2 regions of the Streptomyces sp. NPDC001381 genome follow, and region 2 is predicted to be linked to the other one. Evidence: riboswitches for the same ligand, from Rfam matches in the RefSeq annotation. Region 2 holds a riboswitch; the other holds the start of a gene.
What was found. Region 2 has a riboswitch for glycine ahead of gcvT (glycine cleavage system aminomethyltransferase GcvT). Riboswitches for the same ligand answer to the same signal wherever they lie in the genome.
Positions count from the first base shown of each region.

Region 1 (10,304 bases), on a different contig from region 2:
CTGCACCCGGGCGCCCCTGTCTGGGCGACGGTCAAGGCGGCACAGACTCACGCATACCCGGCATAGCGGGCCCGGAGTCCTACCGTTGGTGCCCATGACCCTGAGCATCCGCAACCAGCTCCCCGGCACCGTCACCGCCATCCGCCCCGGCGAGATCATGGCCACCGTCAAGATCCGCCTGGACGGCGGCCAGGACCTCACCGCGGCCATCACCCTGGAGGCCGTGGACGAGTTGGCCCTCACCGCCGGCACCGCCGTCCGCGCGCTGGTGAAGTCCACGGAGGTGTCCGTCGCCACCGCCCGGGTCGACGGGCTCTCGATCCGCAACCAGCTCTTCGGCACGATCACCGGACTCACGCTCGGTGAGGTCATGGCCTCCGTGAAGATCACCGTGGACGGGGGCGAACTGACCGCCGCGATCACCAAGGACGCGGCCACCGACCTCGGCCTCTTCGTGGGCTCCGACGTCATCGCGCTGGTCAAGTCCACCGAGGTGGCCCTCATGACGGCCTGACACGCCGAAGGCCGCGTGCTCCCGTCCGGTTCGGGCGGGAGCACGCGGCCCTCTGCTCTCGCTCAGTCCTCGTACGCGTCCAGCGGCGGGCACGAGCAGACCAGGTTGCGGTCGCCGAAGGCCTGGTCGATCCGGCGCACCGGCGGCCAGTACTTGTCGGCGGCGGACACCCCGGCCGGGAAGACCGCCTCCTCGCGCGTGTACGCGTGGTCCCACCCGGCGCCGAGCGCGGCGGCGGTGTGCGGGGCGTTGCGCAGCGGGTTGTCCTCGGCCGGCCATTCGCCCGAGCCGACCTTCTCGATCTCCGCGCGGATCGCGATCATGGCCTCGCAGAACCGGTCCAGCTCGAGGAGGTCCTCGGACTCGGTCGGCTCGATCATCAGGGTTCCGGCCACCGGGAACGACATCGTCGGCGCGTGGAAGCCGTAGTCGATGAGACGCTTCGCGACGTCGTCGACGCTCACCCCGGTCGCCTTGGTCAGCGGCCGCAGGTCGATGATGCACTCGTGCGCGACCAGCCCGCCGGGGCCCGTGTACAGCACCGGGTAGTGCGGCTCGAGCCGCTTGGCGATGTAGTTGGCGCTGAGCACGGCCACCTGGGTGGCCCGCTTGAGCCCCTCGCCGCCCATGAGCCGCACATAGGCCCAGGAGATCGGCAGGATCCCCGCGGAACCCCACGGTGCGGCCGAGATCGGCCCCACGCCGGTCTCGGGCCCGGCGGCGGGCTGCATCGGGTGGTTGGGCAGGTACGGCGCGAGGTGCGACCGCACCGCCACCGGCCCGACGCCCGGGCCGCCGCCACCGTGCGGGATGCAGAACGTCTTGTGCAGGTTCAGATGGGAGACGTCACCGCCGAAGTGGCCCGGCTTGGCGAGTCCGACGAGCGCGTTCAGGTTGGCGCCGTCCACGTACACCTGGCCGCCCGCCTCGTGCACCTGCGCGCAGATGTCGGCGACGTGCTCCTCGAACACCCCGTGCGTCGACGGGTACGTGATCATCAGCACCGCCAGCTCGTCCCGGTGCTGCTCGATCTTCGTCCGCAGGTCCTGGACGTCGATCTCGCCGTCCTCGGCGGTCTTCACGACGACGACCTTCATCCCGGCCATCACGGCGCTCGCCGCGTTCGTCCCGTGCGCGGAGGACGGGATCAGACACACGGTCCGCTGCTCGTCCCCGTTGGCCCGGTGGTATCCGCGGACGGCGAGCAGCCCGGCCAGCTCGCCCTGCGAACCGGCGTTGGGCTGCAACGACACCTTGTCGTACCCGGTGACCTCGGCGAGCCGCTCCTCCAGCTCACGGATGAGCGTGAGGTAGCCCTCCGCCTGCCCGGCGGGCGCGAAGGGGTGCAGCTGCCCGAACTCGGGCCAGGTGACCGGCTCCATCTCGGTGGTCGCGTTGAGCTTCATGGTGCAGGAGCCCAGCGGGATCATGCCGCGGTCCAGCGCGTAGTCCCGGTCGGCGAGCCGGCGCAGGTAGCGCAGCATCGCGGTCTCGGACCGGTGCTGGTGGAACACGGGGTGCGTCAGGATCGCGTCGGACCGCAGCAGCCCGGCCGGCAGCGTCTCCTCGGTGACCGCGTCGAGCGCCTCGATGTCCCCGGTGACCCCGAAGGCGGCCCACACGGCGGCCACCTGGCCCCGTGCCGTGGTCTCGTCGCACGCGATCGACACCTGGTCGGCGTCGACGAGGCGCAGGTTGACCCCGTGGTCCCGTGCGGCGGCGACGACCTCCGCCGCCTTGCCGGGCACCCGCACGGTCAGCGTGTCGAAGTAGGAGCCGTGCACGACCTCGACCCCGCCGGCCGCGAGGCCGGCGGCCAGGATCGAGGCGTACCGGTGCGTCCGCCGCGCGATCGCCCGCAGTCCGTCGGGCCCGTGGTAGACGGCGTACATGCCGGCCATCACCGCGAGCAGCACCTGCGCCGTGCAGATGTTGCTGGTGGCCTTCTCACGCCGGATGTGCTGCTCCCGCGTCTGCAGCGCGAGCCGGTAGGCCTTGTGGCCGTCCGCGTCCACGGACACCCCCACGAGCCGCCCGGGCAGGCTGCGCGCGAACTTCTCGTGCACCGCCATGTAGCCGGCGTGGGGACCGCCGAAGCCCATCGGCACACCGAACCGCTGCGTCGTCCCGACCGCGATGTCCGCTCCCAGCTCACCGGGCGACTTCAGCAGCGTCAGGGCGAGCAGGTCGGCGGCGACGGTGACCAGCGCCCCGAGCCCGTGCGCCTGGTCGATCACGGCCTTGATGTCGCGTACGGCGCCGGAGGCGCCCGGGTACTGCAGCAGCACGCCGTTGATCTCACGCGCGGCGAGGTCGGCCGGGATGCCCTCGGCGAGGTCGGCGACCACGACCTCCACGCCCGTCGGCTCGGCGCGGGTCTCGATCACGGCGATGGTCTGCGGCAGCACGTCCGCGTCGACCAGGAAGATGCCCTTCTTGTTCTTCCCCATCCGCCGGGACAGCGCCAGCGCCTCGGCCGCGGCCGTGCCCTCGTCGAGCAGGGAGGCACCGGAGGTCGGCAGCCCGGTGAGGTCGGCGACCATGGTCTGGAAGTTCAGCAGGGCTTCCAGGCGCCCCTGCGAGATCTCCGGCTGGTAGGGGGTGTAGGCCGTGTACCAGGCCGGGTTCTCCATGACGTTGCGCAGGATGACCGGCGGCGTGAACGTGCCGTAGTAGCCGAGTCCGATCATGGAGTCGAGGACCTGGTTGCGGTCGGCCAGCGAGCGCAGCTCCGCCAGGACCTCGGCCTCGGTGCGCGCGGACGGCAGGTCCAGCGCGTCGGCGTTCTTGATCACGTCCGGGACCGCGGCGGCGGTGAGCTCGTCGAGCGAGCCGTAACCGACCTGCGCGAGCATCTTGGCCCGCGCCTCCTGGTCGGGCCCTATGTGGCGCTGCTCGAAGGGGATGCCCTGTTCGAGCTCGGAGAGCGGAATGCGATCGGCGGTCATTTCTGAGGCCTCCTGGTCTGACGCGACCTTCGAGGGGCACCACGACGCGGGTACCCGGACGGCCTCCCCCTCTGTCATCTCAACCTGAGAGCTTCACCGACCGCCACTGGGGCGGCCGGTTTTCACCGTCGGTGAGGACGGAGGCCGTCGACGCCGTCGACTTCCGCCCTGCTTTCCAGAGTGACCTCGTCCGCGCGGTACGTGGGCCTGAGAGATTCCGGGGAGGATTTGCTCCTTCGGCGCCTCCGGTGATCTCCGGAGGACTCTCCCGCACGGGGTCAGCAGCCGTTGCCAGACTACCAGCGAGGTCAACGGGACCTCCTCGAGTGGCCGCCCGTCCCGATGTGTTCTTTTGTAGTGCTTACGGATGAGTTGCGACCAAGTGGAGGGCCCGTGCAGACCGACATCGATCCGCGCAACCTGATCGGCCGCAAGGCGTTCGACCGCAATGGGACCCGGATCGGCACCGTCGACGAGGTCTACCTCGACGACGCCACCGGTGTCCCGGAGTGGGCAGCCATACGGACCGGCCTGTTCTCCCGGGACGCCTTCGTCCCCCTGGAGCCCAGCGAACTGGTCGACGGCGCCCTGCGCGTCCCCTTCGACCGGGCCCTGATCAAGGACGCCCCCGACTTCGGCGTGGGCCGGCACCTCTCCCCGGAACAGGAACTCCAGCTCTACCACCACTACGGCCTCGACGTGGCCGCGCCTCCCGCCTTCCCGGACCACGACTTCGGCAGGCTCGCGGGAACCGACGAGAGCTGAGCCGCGCTCACCCGGTCGTCCCGGATCCCACCGTCCGGTCCGGGAGGGGCGAGCGCGGAGCCCCTTCCTCCTCAGGTCTTCGCCGCACCAGCGGCAGTGGTTCCGCCGGCGCCAGCAGCGGGTCGTCCACACGGAAGGTCCGAACGCGCCCCGGCGCCGACTCCGGGGTCTCGAACCGCACGGTGACGCGGCCCAGGCCGCTGCCCTGCACCCATCCGTGCCCCAGCTCGGCGTGGACCACGTCATGTCCGGGGCGCCACCGGTGCTCGACGGGCACCGGCTCCTCACCGGCGGGCTCCTCGGGAACCTCCTCCTCGGCCCCGTCGCCCCGCTCCTCCCCCGCCGCCTGCGCGAACAGGTCCTCCTGCGTGAAGTCCGCCAGACCGCTGACGCCGACCCCGAGCAGCCGTACCCCGCCCGTGGTGTCGACGGAGTCCAGCAGCCGGGCGGCGGCCTCCCGCACCACCGCCGGATCGTCCGTGGGCCCACGCAGGGTCTCGGACCGGGTGAGCGTGGAGAAGTCGTAGCGCCGTACCTTCAGCACGATCGTCCGCCCGGACAGACCCGAGCCCCGCAGCCTGCGCACACACCGCTCCGCCAGCCGCCGCACCTCCAGCTCCACCCGCGTGCGGTCGTGGATGTCCACGTCGTACGTGTCCTCCACCGACACCGACTTGGCCTCCCGCTCCGCCACCACGGGCCGGTCGTCCCGCGCCAGCGCCATCGCGTACAGCCCGTGCCCGTGCGCCTTGCCCACCAGGCGCACCAGCTCGTCCTCGCCGGCCTCGGCGAGTTCGTCGACCGTGGTGATGCCGGCCCGCCGCAGATGGTCTCCGGTGGCCGGGCCGACCCCGGGCAGCGTCCGCACCGACATGGGCCCGAGCAGGGCCCGCTCGGTCCCCGGTTCGATGAGCACCAGGCCGTCGGGCTTGGCCTCCTCGGAGGCGATCTTCGCCAGCATCTTCGAGGCGGCCAGTCCCACCGACCCCGTGAGGCCGGTGACGGCCCGGATGTCCGCCCGCAACCGGACCCCGGCCAGCCGCGCCGACTCGCTGTCCCAGGCCGCTCCCCCGGCCTCCAGGTCCACGAACGCCTCATCGAGGCTCAGCGGCTCCACCAGCGGCGACAACGCCCGCAGCAAGGCCATCACCTGGTCGCTGATCGACCGGTAGAACGTGAAGCGCGGCACCAGATAGGCCGCGTTCGGGGCCAGCCTGCGCGCCTGGGGCATCGGCATCGCCGAGTGCACCCCGAAGGCCCGCGCCTCGTACGAGGCGGTGGCCACCACCCCGCGCGGCCCCAGACCGCCCACGACCACGGCCTTCCCCCGCAAGCTCGGCTTGGACGCCTGCTCCGCCTGGGCGTAGAAGGCATCCATGTCGAGATGCAGGATGGTGGGCGCGTTTCTCACATCTCCGATGCTGCACCACGCCACTGACAATGGCGCCGCGCAGCCGCCCACCGCCGTGAGGTGCCTCAGACCGCCCGGTTGCGCCTGCGGGCCAGCTCGTCCGCCGGGTTCGGCCCGACGAGCGTCTCACCGGTGTCGACCCGTTCACCGTGCAGCTGCGACAGCGCGCTCTCCACGTCGCGCCAGACCACGCCCACGGCGATCCCGAAGACGCCCTGGCCGCCCTGGAGCAGCGCGTGGACCTCGTCCGGCGAGGTGCACTCGTAGACCGTCGCGCCGTCGCTCATCAGCGTCATGCGCTCCAGGTCACGGAAGCCGCGCTCCCGCAGGTGCTGCACGGCGGTGCGGATGTTCTGCAGGGAGACCCCGGTGTCGAGGAACCGCTTGACGATCTTCAGGACGACGACGTCCCGGAAGCTGTACAGCCGCTGCGTGCCCGACCCGTACGCGGGCCGCACGCTGGGCTCGACGAGACCCGTACGGGCCCAGTAGTCGAGTTGCCGGTAGGTGATGCCGGCGGCCGCGCAGGCCGTCGGTCCGCGGTAGCCGATCTGCTCGGACGCCATGGACGTCGCCCCTCCGCTGCTCGGCACGGCCGCGGGTCGCTGCGGAGCGTGATCGGCCGCACTGCCCTGATGGGGGTATCCCCTGCTCGGGCGCAGCCGAGAGCTTGGGGGAGGGTACGGACCGCTCCCCCCGACACCGAGTCCGGGGGCACCCCCAGCCGTACCGTCGCCGCTGCTTCTCACGCCGACCTCCGTCCTTGACCTGCCCTCTCGACGGTAGGCAGTCACCAGGGGTGCGTCAACGATCGCCACACTCGCCACGCCGGGTGATAATCACCCTAAGAGTGGTTTCCCGCACCCCACCGCGGGGAAAGGCTAGCCGAATGCGCTGAGAACAGGGCGTAGGACGCTCTCACTCGCCGCCGGCACGTGCCGGAAACAGAGCGGCCGTCCTCGTGCCGCGGGCCCCGCCGCCGCAGCCGCGGCTACTGGTTGCTGGTGCCGAAGTCCTCGGGCGAGATCTGGTCGAGGAACTCGCGGAACTTCTCCACCTCGTCCTCCTGCTCGTCCGGGATCGCGATGCCCGCGTCGTCGAGGACCGTGTCGCTGCCGAAGATCGGCGTCCCGGTGCGCAGCGCCAGCGCTATGGCGTCGGACGGGCGTGCGCTCACCTCGACACCGCTGGCGAAGACCAGCTCCGCGTAGAAGACACCCTCCCGGAGATCCGTGATGCGCACTTCGGTGAGCTCCTGGCCGACGGCTTCCAGCACGTCCTTGAACAGGTCATGGGTCAGCGGTCGCGCGGGGGCCATGCCCTGCTGGGCGAAGGCGATCGCCGTCGCCTCCCCCGGTCCGATCCAGATGGGGAGGTAACGGTCGCCTCCCACTTCACGCAGCAGCACGATCGGTTGGTTGGAGGGCATTTCGACCCGGACACCTACGACATCGAGCTCGTTCACACAGCAACCCTAGGCCGTGCCCGGGACGTTTGGGTAGTCGGGCCGGGAACGGGTGACCGATCCGCCAGGGCGAAACGGGCGTCTCAGGGCAGCCGGACCCCGAGCGCGGTCTGCACCAGCGCCGCGTGGAGCCGGACCGTGAGCCCCGCCAGCTCCTTCGTACGGGCCTCCGCGTGGGCCCTGGTCTGCGGGTTGCGGTGACGCCTGAGCGGGGCCACCACCTGGTCCACCAGCCCGGCCTCACGGTCGGCCGCGGCCTTCATCACCCGCAGATGCCGGGGCTCGATCCCGAACCGCCCCAGCTCGGCGACGACCGAGGCCACCGTGGCGGCCTCCGCGTCGTAGACGCCGTTCTCCAGCGGGACGAGGAGCCCGTAGGACTCCCACTCCGCCAGCTCGGACTCGTCGATCCCGGCGGCCGCCAGCAGCTCGGCCCGCCCGATCCGGGCCGCCGTGGGCCCCTCCGCGGGCTCCGGGACGGCCTCCCCGTCGCGCTGCCTGCCCACGCTCGGCAACGGCACGGCCTCGCCCCGCTCCATGGCGTCCAGGTGCTCCCTGATCACCTTGAGCGGCAGATAGTGGTCCCGCTGCATCCTCAGGACGTGGCCGAGGCGCTCGACGTCCTGCGCGCTGAACTTGCGGTACCCCGAGGGGGTCCGCTGCGGCTCGATCAGGCCCTCCGCCTCCAGGAAACGGATCTTGGAGACGGTGACCTCGGGGAACTCGTCGCGCAGCGCGGTCAGCACGGTGCCGATGCTCATCAGACCACCGTCCGCGGCGGCGGTGCCGTTCCCGGCACCGCCCCTCGGTGTTTGAAGCATGGACCTTCCCTCTGTTCCCCCCGGACGGACTCCGGGGGAGGGTCAGTAGCCCCGCTGGCTCGCGTAGAAGACCAGCCGGTACTTGCCGATCTGCACCTCGTCACCGTTCGACAGAGCGACCTCGTCGATCCGCTCACGGTTGACGTAGGTGCCGTTCAGACTGCCGACGTCCGCGACCTTGAACGTGCCGTCCGGGTTGCGACGGAACTCCACGTGGCGACGCGACACCGTCACGTCGTCCAGGAAGATGTCGCTCTGCGGGTGACGCCCGGCCGTGGTCAGGTCGCCGTCCAGCAGGAAGCGGCTGCCCGAGTTCGGACCGCGGCGCACGACCAGAAGCGCCGAGCCCAACGGCAGCGCGTCGACCGCGGCCTGCGCCTCCGGGGAGAGCGCCGGCAGCTGGGTCTGGCCGGTGGCCTCGGAGTCGTAGGCCTCGAGACCGGAGATGGAGATGGTGGAGGTCGTCTCCGACGCGCGCTCGGGCGTCAGACCGGGGCGCAGCGGGGCGCCGCAGTTGGAGCAGAAGCGGCTGTTCTCCGCGTTGCGGTTACCGCACCTCGTACACACCAGGGCCGACATGGGAGAAAACCCTCCACCCGTACTTGAGGTTGACGGTTGGCCGAAACCTATGCCGCCGGACTGGGCGGGGTCAACAGACGCCGCGCCCTGACCTCCGGAAATGTCACCGCCCGGACCACCGACCTGGTCCCGGAACAGCGGCCGCTGGCCCTCTGCGTCGGGCTGTGCGCGATGGCGGGCGGTCGCGTTGTCGCCGCCCTCTCGCGCGCTCTTGCCGAACAACTTCGCAAACAACTTCACGGGCGATTCCCCTTGACCGAAACAGACCCGCCCGTGGGGCAGGACGAACCCTGACTGAATACACCGGCCGACCCGGACACCTTCACAACGTCCGTATCCACCAGACAGTTTCCACCACGCACCACCCGATCGGTGCGCCGACCCCCCGCAACCTCATGCCCCTGGCGGTTGTGCCCCATGCACCCCCGGTTCACCGGGAGGACGACCGAGCGTAGTCAGGCTGCTTCGCTGCTCGCAAGGCGTCCACAACGATCTTGTCCGACCGCTCCACGGTCACGGTGGCCTGCTCCTTCTCGAGAGTCTGCACCACGCCTCCAGGGATGTTCAGCGCCGGTTCGAGGTCCTGCGGGTTGCCGATGACCTTGAAACGAAACGGCGCGTTGATCTTGTTCCCGTCGACGCTCACGCTGTTGTCCGAATCCGTCAGGTAGGTGCCGGCCACGACCCGCACGTCGTTGACCTGGATCGCCTCGGCGCCGGCGGCGCGCAGTTCCTGGATCGCGTCGAGCAGCATGTCCGCCTCGACCGTCCCCTTCGTGTCCTCGATCGTCATCGTGATGCCCGGCCCCTGCGCGGCCACCGTGCCCGCCAGAATGCCGAGTTGCTTCTCCTTCTCGACCGTCTGCTTGCGGGCCTCCTCCGCCTGGTCGGAGCTGTTCTCCAGTTCCTCCCGCTGCTTCTCGAGGCCCTGCTTCTCGTCCTCAAGACGCTGACTTCGGTCGTCGAGTTCATCGAGGATGCGGACAAGATCCTCCTGGCGCGCCCCCCGCAGCGCGTTTCCGCTGTCGCTGTTGGAGGCGACCTGGACGGCCAGACCGAAGCCGAGACCGAACAGCAGCAGGGCGACGATGAGTTGGGCCCGGGTGACGCGCGGCGGCCACAGCCCCTTCACCAGGCGCTGCCGGCCGGTCAGCGCCGGCTCGGCGGCGTCCTCGGCCTGCTCCTCCGCGGAGGGGGGCGCCGGGACCTCCTCGGGCAGTTCCTTGCGCAGCCTGTTCTCGGCCGCCTCGTCCGGGCTGCTCATCGGCCTCACGCCCGGAAGACGTGCCGACGGATCGCCGCGGCGTTGGAGAAGATCCGGATGCCGAGGACGACCACGACACCGGTGGACAACTGGGCACCCACGCCCAGCTTGTCGCCCAGGAACACGATCAGCGCGGCCACGACCACGTTCGACAGGAACGACACGACGAAGACCTTGTCGTCGAAGATGCCGTCGAGCATGGCCCGCAGACCGCCGAACACGGCGTCCAGCGCCGCCACGACGGCGATCGGCAGATAAGGCTCGACGACCGCCGGAACCTCAGGCCGGACCAACAGGCCGGCCACGACTCCCACGACGAGGCCCAGTACGGCGATCACGATGTGCCCTTCTCCGTTCTCGGCTGTGCAGTACGTACGATCACACTCGGTGCGGCGGGCAGCCGGACGTCGTCCTCCACGGAGATGGCCGTCCGGATGCCGTAGTTCTCCTGCAGCACGTTCAGATAGACGCCGTCGGCGCTGTTCTGGAACCGGCTGCTGAGGTTCTTCCCGTCCCCCACCGCGAGCACCGTGTACG
Region 1 covers NZ_JBIAWO010000005.1:4,227-14,530, reverse strand. The annotation lists gene ACFY2L_RS22790 (ABC transporter ATP-binding protein) at 1-66, shown strand, start outside; gene ACFY2L_RS22785 (molybdopterin-binding protein) at 95-514, shown strand; gene gcvP (aminomethyl-transferring glycine dehydrogenase) at 577-3,462, opposite strand; glycine riboswitch at 3,648-3,743, opposite strand; gene ACFY2L_RS22775 (PRC-barrel domain-containing protein) at 3,856-4,227, shown strand; partial or broken gene ACFY2L_RS22770 (DNA polymerase IV) at 4,149-5,638, opposite strand; gene ACFY2L_RS22765 (MerR family transcriptional regulator) at 5,704-6,387, opposite strand; gene ACFY2L_RS22760 (bifunctional nuclease family protein) at 6,630-7,103, opposite strand; gene ACFY2L_RS22755 (MerR family transcriptional regulator) at 7,187-7,924, opposite strand; gene ACFY2L_RS22750 (FHA domain-containing protein) at 7,967-8,851, opposite strand; gene ACFY2L_RS22745 (DUF881 domain-containing protein) at 8,934-9,767, opposite strand; gene ACFY2L_RS22740 (small basic family protein) at 9,773-10,105, opposite strand; gene ACFY2L_RS22735 (DUF881 domain-containing protein) at 10,102-10,304, opposite strand, start outside.
Region 1: linked by a shared signal. The riboswitch ahead of gcvP (aminomethyl-transferring glycine dehydrogenase) and the one ahead of gcvT (glycine cleavage system aminomethyltransferase GcvT) in region 2 are both predicted to bind glycine.

Region 2 (10,304 bases):
CCGCCGCGACCTTGAACGAGACCGCCTTCGCGGCGATCACGTGCTCCAGCGGACCGCCCTGGAAGCCCGGGAAGACCGACGAGTTCAGCTTCTTCGCGAAGTCCTTCTTCGCGAGGATGATGCCGCCGCGCGGGCCGCCCAGCGTCTTGTGGGTGGTGGAGGTGACGACGTCCGCGTACTCCACCGGGTTGGGGTGGAGACCGGCGGCGACCAGGCCCGCGAAGTGCGCCATGTCGACCCACAGGTACGCCTCGACCTCGTCGGCGATCCGGCGGAACTCGGCGAAGTCCAGCTGCCGCGGGTATGCCGACCAGCCCGCGATGATCACCTTCGGGCGGTGCTCCTTGGCGAGCTTCTCGACCTCGGCCATGTCGACCAGACCGGTCTCCGCGTCCACGTGGTAGGCGACCACGTCGAACTGCTTGCCGGAGAAGTTCAGCCGCATGCCGTGGGTGAGGTGGCCGCCGTGCGCCAGGTCCAGGCCCAGGATGGTGTCGCCGGGCTGGGCCAGCGCGAACAGCGCGGCCTGGTTGGCCGAGGCACCCGAGTGCGGCTGGACGTTGGCGTACTCGGCGCCGAACAGCTCCTTGACCCGGTCGATCGCGATCTGCTCGGCGACGTCGACGTGCTCGCAGCCGCCGTAGTAGCGGCGGCCCGGGTAGCCCTCGGCGTACTTGTTGGTCAGGACCGAGCCCTGCGCCTCCATGACCGCGAGCGGAGCGAAGTTCTCCGAGGCGATCATCTCGAGCGTGGACTGCTGGCGGTTCAGCTCGGCGTCGACCGCGGCGGCGATCTCCGGGTCGAGCTCGTGCAGGGGCGTGTTCAGAACAGTCATCTGGTCCTCAGCCGGCGGTGTAGGCGGTGTACTCGTCGGCGGACAGCAGCTCGGCCTGCTCGCCCGTGACGCGTACCTTGAACAGCCACCCGTCCTCGAAGGGGGCGGAGTTCACCAGCGACGGGTCGTCGGCGACGTCCTGGTTGACCTCGACGACCTCGCCGTCGACCGGCGAGTACAGCTCGCTGACGGACTTGGTCGACTCCAGCTCACCGCAGGACTCGCCCGCGGTCACCGTGGCGCCGACCTCCGGGAGCTGGACGAAGACCACGTCGCCGAGCGCGTTGGCCGCGTGCTCCGTGATGCCGACCGTCGAGACGCCGTCCGCGGCGGCCGACAGCCACTCGTGCTCCTTGCTGTAGCGGAACTCCTGGGGGTTGCTCATGGCCTGAATTCTCCTGTACGCGGGGGAGTGCTGATGAATGAGGGACTGCTCGGGGCAGGCGTGAACAGCGCGGATGTGCGCAGCGTCACGTGCCCGACGGTCTCAGTGTCTACTTCTGGCGCTTGTAGAACGGCAGTGCCACGACCTCGTACGGCTCGTGGCTGCCCCGGATGTCGACACCGACGCCCGGCGTGCCCGGCGCCGCGTGCGCGGCGTCGACGTAGGCCATCGCGATCGGCTTGCCCAGGGTGGGGGAGGGGGCACCGGAGGTGACCTCGCCGATCACCTCGCCGCCGGCGACGACGGAGAACCCGGCGCGCGGGATCCGGCGGCCCTCGGCGACCAGACCGACCAGCACGCGCGGCGGCTTCGAGGCGGCCCGTTCGGCGGCCTCCAGCAGGGCCTCGCGGCCGACGAAGTCGCCCTCCTTCTCGAACTTCACCACGCGCCCGAGGCCCGCGTCGAAGGGGGTCAGCGCGGTCGACAGCTCGTGCCCGTACAGCGGCATGCCCGCCTCCAGGCGCAGGGTGTCCCGGCAGGACAGACCGCACGGGACCAGCCCGGCGTCCCGGCCGGCCTCGGTGAGCGCCTGCCACAGCGCGACGGCGTGCTCCGGCTTCACGAACAGCTCGAAGCCGTCCTCGCCGGTGTACCCGGTGCGCGCGATCAGGGCGGGGACCCCGGCGACCGTGCCGGGCAGGCCCGCGTAGTACTTCAGGCCGTCGAGGTCGGCGTCGGTGAGGGACTTCACGATCCCCGGGGACTGCGGCCCCTGGACGGCGAGCAGCGCGTAGGCGTCCCGGTCGTCGCGCACCTGCGCGTCGAAGCCCGCCGAGCGCTCCACGAGGGCGTCCAGCACGACCTGGGCGTTGGAGGCGTTGGCGACGACCATGTACTCGGTCTCGCCGAGCCGGTAGACGATCAGGTCGTCCAGGATGCCGCCGTCGGCCCGGCAGATCATGGTGTAGCGGGCGCGGCCGGTCGCGACGCCCCCGATGTTCCCCACCAGGGCGAAGTCGAGCAGGGCCGCGGCCTCGGGGCCGGTGACGGTGATCTCGCCCATGTGCGAGAGGTCGAAGAGGCCGGCCCGGGTGCGCACGGCGGTGTGCTCGTCGCGCTCGGAGCCGTAGCGCAGGGGCATGTCCCAGCCGGCGAAGTCGGTCATCGTCGCGCCGAGCTCGCGATGCAGGGCATCGAGCGCGGTGTGACGGAGTGCGGTACTGCTCATCGGTCGGTCGTCTCCCAAGGGCATGACAGGCGAGGTCGTTCCTCCCCATCTGTCATCGGAACCTGAGAGGTTCGCCATGACCGCCCGCTTCACGAGGAAGCGCAGGTCACGGCTTGCACCTTGGGTGGGGCCCCGGGAACGGCGGCCCGCTTTTCAGATGTGCCTCGCCCGCGCGGTAACGGGGCCTGAGAGATTCAAGGGAGGGACTTGCTCCTTCGGCGCCCCGGCGAAAACTGCTGCTGGGGACTCTCCCGCGCGGATTCAAACGGCCGGTATGCAGTTGGCGCGGACATCATTGCACGGCTTCACCCGATCGTGGCAGGCCGCATCTGTAACCGGCTTGTGTCGGTACGCGCACGAAAACGCGAGACACCGCGCATTACCTTCTCTTTACGCTGGAAGGGGATGAGGGACTTACCCGAACCCCAGGGGAGGACAATCACGGTGGACAGGACCACGGCGAGGACCACGCCCTTCGCGACCACCTCGGCACTCGCGCTGCCCGCGCTGCCCGCACAGCCGACGGGCCGGGCCCGCCAGGCGTGCGGCCCGCAGACCGTGCCCGTCGTCCGTGACCTGCGCGAGCGGGCCGGGCACAGCCCGCACGGCCTGCTGTTCGGCCCCCGTGACCTGGTCGTGGTCACCGGTCTGCCCGGCAGCGGCAAGTCCACGCTCATGCGGCGCGCCGTCCGGGGCATCCGCATCGACTCCCAGGACTCCCGCGACCGCTGGGACGCCCGGACCCCCCGCTTCCTGCCGTACGCCGTCTACCGCCCCCTGGTCCGCCTCGCCCACTACGCGGGACTGCGCCGCGCCCTGCGCACCGGCGAGGGCGTCGTCGTGCACGACTGCGGGACGCAGTCCTGGGTGCGCGACTGGCTGGCCCGCGAGGCCCGCCGCCGCGGCGGCACCCTGCACCTGCTCCTGCTGGACGTCACCCCGGACAGGGCGATCGAGGGCCAGCGCGAGCGCGGCCGGGGCGTCTCGCGGTACGCGTTCCTGCGGCACCGCAGGGCCGCCGCCCGGCTGATCCGCGCCGTGGAGAAGGGCCGGCTGCCCGCCGGCATCGGCTCGGCGGTCCTGCTCGACCGTGACGCGGCGAACGCCCTGAGCCGGATCGGGTTCACGGGCGGGGACAGGACCTGACACCCACAGGGGCGACGGGGGCCGCGAGGGCGGCGGAAAGCCCCCGGGCACCCGCTAGCCTTTCAGCCCCAGCAGTGGTTCCCAGCAGGCGGTAGGCAGATGGACTTCCCCCCGGCGGACTTCCCGGTCTCCCCGGACTTCCCGGCGCAAGCGCACCCCCATCCGCACGGCGGATGGCCCGGCAACGAGTTGGAGGAGGTGCTCTCCGCGTCCCTCGGCATGCCGGGCGCCGGCGGCCGGATCGTCGAGGTGCTCGGCCGCAGCTTCGTCTGGGTGCCCCTGCCCAACGGCGGCGGCCCGCACAGCGGCCCGCTCGACCTGCCCACGGTGGAGCTGGAGGGGCAGGCGTACGTGCCGGTGTTCAGCTCCGAGGAACAGTTCCGCCAGGTCGTCGGCTCCCACATGTCGTACACCATCGCCCCCGCGGTGGAGTTCGCCCGCGGACTGCCCCCGCAGGTCGGCATCCTCGTCAATCCGGACGGTGTGATCGGCATACCGCTGCCCCCGCCCGCCGTGGCCGAGCTGTGCCGCGCCGGCCGCACCGTGCTGGACGGTCCCGCGAGCGGCGGCCGCGTCCGCCTCTTCGAGCCCGACTGGCAGGACGACCCGGTGGACTTCCTCGCCGCCGCCTCCGCCGAGTTCGAGGCGACGGGCGTGGTCCTCACGGCCCGCCGCTGCCTCGCCGCGGTCGAGACGGCCGACCCGGTCATGTTCGTGGGCGTCGAGCTCGCCCACCTCGAAGGCGACGTCCGCGAACTCCCCCTGGACGCCCTGGGCCGGGCCATGGGCCGTGTCCCGGTGCGGTGGCCGGTCAACCTGATCCTGCTGGACGTGGCCCAGGACCCGGTGGGGGAGTGGATGCGGGAGACGGTTCGCCCTTTCTATACGAGGGTGCGCTAGCCACTCCGCGGGAACGGACCGGGCCCGCCGGGGGACGAGAACCCCCGAGCTCCGAAGCGGTCGATGTCGGCGGCTCCACATAAGCTGTTCCCATACGCGGGGCAACACGGATGAAGGGGCGGTAACGGTGAGCGCCAGCGGCATCGCGGCCGGACAGGTCGAGCACATGCTGCGCCAGGTCACGCCCGGGCGCTACGACGCCTACGAGGCTCTCCTGCGCGCGCTCGCGACCCCTGCCTCCGGCCAGGTCTGGATGCTCCTGTGGCAGGGTCAGGCCGGCTCCCCGGACGCCCAGTACGGGAACATGGAGGTGGACGGCCACGGCTACGCCCCCTGCGTCACCTCCGCCCAGGAACTCTCCGCCAGCGGCTGGAACCGCTCGTACGAGGTGGTCGACGGCGTCGACGCCGCCCGTACGCTCTATCCCGACCACTACGGCCTCTGGCTGAACCCGCACGCCCCCGGCGGCGGCGTCGGCATCCCCTGGCCGGATCTGCGCCGCATCGCGACCGGCCTGGACCGACAGCCCGCCGGACCCCTGCGGCTGTCCGAACCGGGCATCGAGATCCCCCAGTTCTACGCCCTGCTCGCGCAGAACGCCCACCGCACCCCGGCGGTCCGCGCGTTGCGCCGCGCCTGGGTGCAGCCGGCCCTGGGCGCGCCCTACCTCGCGGTCGGGCTGGACGTGTACGACACCTCCCCGCCGGCCGTGGACGCCGTACGGGCCATGATGCAGCAGTCGATCGGCGCCGTCCCGGACGGGCTGCCGGTGTCGACGGTCGCCATGACCGACGACCACGACCCGGTCGTGATGTGGATGCGGGCCAACGCCCGCCCGTTCTACGACCGGGAGGCCCACGTCCCCGCCGCCCAGGCACCGGCGGGCGGTTACGGTTATCCGCCGGCCGGCAGGTACTGATTCCGGACGCCACCCGTGACCGCATGGGTCACCCACAGGGGTTCTCCGCGCGTAGATGGCGGCGATTGGTCCGACTTCCGTCCGATGTGCCCCAACAAGTCGCCGTCCGCCCCGCGTTACCCACCGTCCGGATAACGGAACCCCTCTACCCGCATCACGTTTACGCATCCTTTCGCCGCCAACTCTGGCTACAGATCGCCAAAGCGTTGAAGACTCCCGGTCCAGGGGACTTCGTCCCTGTGTACGACGGACTGAACACGCCGCTACAAGCGGCAAGTGCGCGCCGGTCACCGCCGGTTGAGAGGGGTCCCTGCCAGATGACGGCACCATTGCACGAGCCGACCGCGGAAGCGGCCCCGAGCGCGGCTGAAGAAGCGGCGGTCGCCACCGCCGGCGCCAAGGCCGTACAGGGCCGTTCCCTGGGACGGATCGCCTGGGAACGCCTGAAGCGGGACAAGCTCGCCCTGGCGGGCGGCATCGTGGTGCTCTTCCTCGTCGTGGTCGCGCTGCTCGCCCCGGTCATCACGAGTCTGCTCGGCCAGGACCCGAACGAGTATCACGAGAACCTCATCGACCCGCTGTTCGGCACCCCGACCGGTTCCCTCGGCGGCATGAGCGGCGAGCACCTGCTGGGCGTCGAGCCGGTGAACGGCCGCGACATCTTCGCGCGCATCCTCTACGGGGCCCGCATCTCCCTGCTGGTCGGCTTCCTGTCCGCGGTCGTCGCCGTGATCCTCGGCACCGTCCTCGGTATCCTCGCCGGCTTCTTCGGCGGCTGGATCGACTCCGTCATCAGCCGCGTCATGGACGGCCTGCTCGCCTTCCCCCAGCTGCTCTTCATCATCGCGCTGGTCTCCGTCATGCCGAACGACCTGCTGGGGCTGACCGGTTCCAGCGTGCGGGTGTTCGTGATGATCCTGGTCATCGGATTCTTCGGCTGGCCCTACATCGGACGCGTGGTGCGCGGCCAGACGCTCTCCATGCGTGAGCGCGAGTACGTCGAGGCGGCCCGGTCCCTGGGCGCCGGGCAGCTGTACATCCTGTTCAAGGAGCTGCTGCCCAACCTCGTCGCTCCCATCGTCGTCTACACGACGATGATGATCCCCACCAACATCCTCACCGAGGCGGCCCTGAGCTTCCTGGGCGTCGGCGTCAAGCCGCCCACCGCCTCCTGGGGCCAGATGCTCTCCAGCGCGATCGACTACTACGAGTCCGACCCCATGTTCATGGTGGTCCCGGGCGTGGCGATCTTCATCACCGTGCTGGCGTTCAACCTCTTCGGCGACGGCGTACGGGACGCGCTCGACCCGAAGGCCTCCCGCTGAACCGCCGCACCGCAGCCGCACCTCAAATGTCCCGTGGCACTGACACGGGGTCTCTCATCAAATCCGGAGGATCCGAGATCGTGACTACCCAACGCACCTCAGGGCGGCGGAAGCAGGCATTTGCCGCTGCCGCCGCGGTCGCCGCGCTGCTGACCACGGCGGCGTGCGGCGGCGGAGGCGACGACGACAGCGGCAAGGGTTCGAGCACCGGTGCCGCCGGCTTCGACGCCGCGAACAACAAGGTCGCCCAGGCGTCCCTCGCCAAGAAGGGCGGCACGCTGAAGTTCGGCGCCGCCCAGGACGCCGACTCGTGGGACACCACGCGCGGTTACTACGGCATGATGTGGAACTTCGCCCGCTACTACAGCCGTCAGCTCGTGACGAACAAGGCTGAGCCGGGCGCCGCGGGTGCCGAGATCACCCCGGACCTCGCGACCTCGACCGCCAAGGTCACGGACGACGGCAAGACCTACACGTACACCCTGCGTGACGGCATCACCTGGGAGGACGGCAAGCCGATCACCGCCCAGGACGTCAAGTACGGCATCGAGCGCGTGTGGGCGCAGGACGTGCTGGCCGGCGGTCCGACGTACCTGAAGGACGTCCTCGACCCCAAGGGCGAGTACAAGGGTCCCTACAAGGACACCTCCAAGGACAAGCTCGGTCTGAAGGCCATCGAGACGCCAGACGAGAAGACCATCGTCTTCAAGCTGCCGCAGGCCAACTCGGACTTCGAGGAGATGCTGGCGCTCGTCTCGGCCTCCCCGGTCCGCCAGGACAAGGACACCAAGTCCAAGTACGGCCTGAAGCCGTTCTCCTCCGGCCCGTACAAGTTCGAGTCGTACGCCCCGGGCAAGGACCTCACCCTGGTCCGCAACGACAAGTGGTCGCAGGCTTCGGACCCGATCCGCAAGGCCTACCCGGACAAGATCACGATCCAGTTCTTCTCGGACGCCAACCAGCTGGACCAGCGTCTGATCAGCGGTGACCTGGACCTGGACCTCAACCAGACCGGCATGTCGCCGCAGGGCCGCACCACCGCCCTGAAGCAGCACAAGGCCAACCTGGACAACCCGGTCTCCGGTTACGTCCGCTACGCGGTCTTCCCGCAGAGCGTGAAGCCGTTCGACAACATCGAGTGCCGCAAGGCCGTGATCCTCGGTGCCGACCACGTGTCGCTCCAGACGGCGCGCGGTGGCCCGGTCGCCGGTGGCGACATCGGCACCAACATGCTGCCGCCGTCCGTCCCGGGTGCCGAGGGTCAGAAGTACGACCCGTACGAGCTGGCCGGCGCCAACAAGAACGGCAACGTGGCCAAGGCCAAGGAGGCCCTGAAGGCCTGCGGTCAGCCGAACGGCTTCAAGACCACCATCGCGGTGCGCAACAACAAGCCGGTCGAGGTGGCCACCGCCCAGTCCCTGCAGGCGTCGCTGAAGAAGATCGGCATCACCGCCGAGATCGACCAGTACGACGGTTCGCAGACCGCCGGCATCATCGGCAGCCCCTCGAACGTGAAGAAGAAGGGCTACGGCATCATCATCATGGGCTGGGGTCCGGACTTCCCGTCGGTCCAGGGCTTCGGTCTGCCGCTGTGGAGCAGCAAGTACATCGCGGAGAGCGGCAACAACAACTACGCCCTGATCAAGGACAAGACGATCGACGGTCTGTTCGACTCGTACGTCACCACCCTGGACGACGCGGGCAAGACCAAGATCGCCACGGAGATCAACCACAAGGTGATGGAGGGCGCGTACTACCTGCCCTTCGTCTTCGAGCGGTTCATCAACTGGCGCTCGGACAACCTGGCGAACGTCTACACGACCGACGGCTACAGCGGTCAGTACGACTTCGTCAACCTTGGTCTGAAGAACCCGAAGAAGTAGTCGCGGCACACCCGCCGAACGGCACGAAAGGCAGGTGAAGGCCGGCGCGGCGTGATCGCGGGCCGTCGGAAGTACCCCAGCGCTCAAAAGGCGTGGGAGGTACGCCCCCGATGGCCCGCGGTCCGCGGCGGGCCGAGAGCTGTGCTCGCTTACCTCATCAGGCGGCTGTTCGCCGCCGCAGTGATGCTCGTGGTCATCGTCATGGTGGTCTTCGGCATCTTCTTCCTCATTCCCAAGTGGGCCGGGGTCGACATCGCCCTGAGCTTCGTGGGCAAGCAGGCCGACCCTGCCGCCGTCGAGGGTGTGCGCGAGAAGCTGGGCCTGGGCGACCCGATCTACGCCCAGGTCTGGGAGTTCTTCAAGGGAATCTTCGCCGGCCGTACCTACACGGGCGGCGGGGACACCATCCACTGCGCCGCACCGTGCTTCGGCTACTCCTTCCGCAGTGAGCAGGCAGTCTGGCCGGTGCTGACCGACCGCTTCCCGGTGACCCTGGCGCTCGCGCTCGGTGCCGCCGTGCTGTGGCTGCTCATGGGCGTCTCGGCCGGTGTGCTCTCCGCCCTCAAGCGGGGCAGTCTGTGGGACCGCGGCGCGATGGTGATCGCGCTCTCGGGTGTCTCCCTCCCGATCTACTTCACCGGCATGGTCGCGCTGTCGATCTTCGTCTACGGACTGAACCTGTTCGACGGGCAGTTCGTGCCCCTGGAGGACAGCTTCAGCGGCTGGTTCGGCGGCATGATCCTGCCCTGGGTCACCCTGGCGTTCCTGTACGCGGCGATGTACGCGCGCATCACCCGCGCCACCATGCTGGAGATCCTCGGCGAGGACTACATCCGCACCGCCCGCGCCAAGGGCCTCACGGAGCGGACCGTCATCGGCAAGCACGCCATGCGCTCCACGATGACGCCCCTGCTGACCATGCTCGGCATGGACCTCGGTGCCCTCATCGGTGGCGCGATCCTGACCGAGACGGCGTTCAACCTGCCCGGTCTCGGCCAGGCCGTGCTCAACGCCATCAAGAACCAGGACCTGCCCATCATTCTGGGCGTCACCCTGATCACTTCTCTCGCGGTGCTCGTCGCCAACCTCGTGGTGGACATCCTGTACGCCGTGATCGACCCCCGAGTGAGGCTCGCATGACCGACCTCAGCAAGAGCGGAGCGGCCGTGGGCGAGCCCACCCCCGCCTCGCCCGCGCCGAGCGCCTTCCTCGAAGTGCGCGACCTCAAGGTGCACTTCCCCACCGACGACGGCCTGGTCAAGTCCGTCGACGGGCTCAGCTTCCAGCTGGAGAAGGGCAAGACCCTCGGCATCGTCGGCGAGTCCGGTTCCGGCAAGTCGGTGACCTCGCTCGGCATCATGGGCCTGCACACGGCCGGCCAGTACGGCAAGCGCAAGGCGCAGATCTCCGGCGAGATCTGGCTGAACGGCACCGAGCTGCTCTCGGCCGACCCGGACCACGTGCGCAAGCTGCGCGGCCGTGAGATGGCGATGATCTTCCAGGATCCGCTGTCGGCGCTGCACCCGTACTACACGATCGGCCAGCAGATCGTGGAGGCCTACCGGATCCACCACGACGTCGACAAGAAGACCGCGAAGCGGCGCGCGGTCGAGATGCTCGACCGGGTGGGCATCCCGCAGCCGGACAAGCGGGTCGACAACTACCCGCACGAGTTCTCCGGCG
Region 2 covers NZ_JBIAWO010000019.1:3,789-14,092, forward strand. The annotation lists gene glyA (serine hydroxymethyltransferase) at 1-835, opposite strand, end outside; gene gcvH (glycine cleavage system protein GcvH) at 843-1,220, opposite strand; gene gcvT (glycine cleavage system aminomethyltransferase GcvT) at 1,330-2,448, opposite strand; glycine riboswitch at 2,612-2,712, opposite strand; gene ACFY2L_RS38195 (AAA family ATPase) at 2,854-3,594, shown strand; gene ACFY2L_RS38200 (enhanced serine sensitivity protein SseB) at 3,694-4,494, shown strand; gene ACFY2L_RS38205 (enhanced serine sensitivity protein SseB C-terminal domain-containing protein) at 4,622-5,413, shown strand; gene ACFY2L_RS38210 (ABC transporter permease) at 5,731-6,738, shown strand; gene ACFY2L_RS38215 (ABC transporter substrate-binding protein) at 6,819-8,621, shown strand; gene ACFY2L_RS38220 (ABC transporter permease) at 8,763-9,761, shown strand; gene ACFY2L_RS38225 (ABC transporter ATP-binding protein) at 9,758-10,304, shown strand, end outside.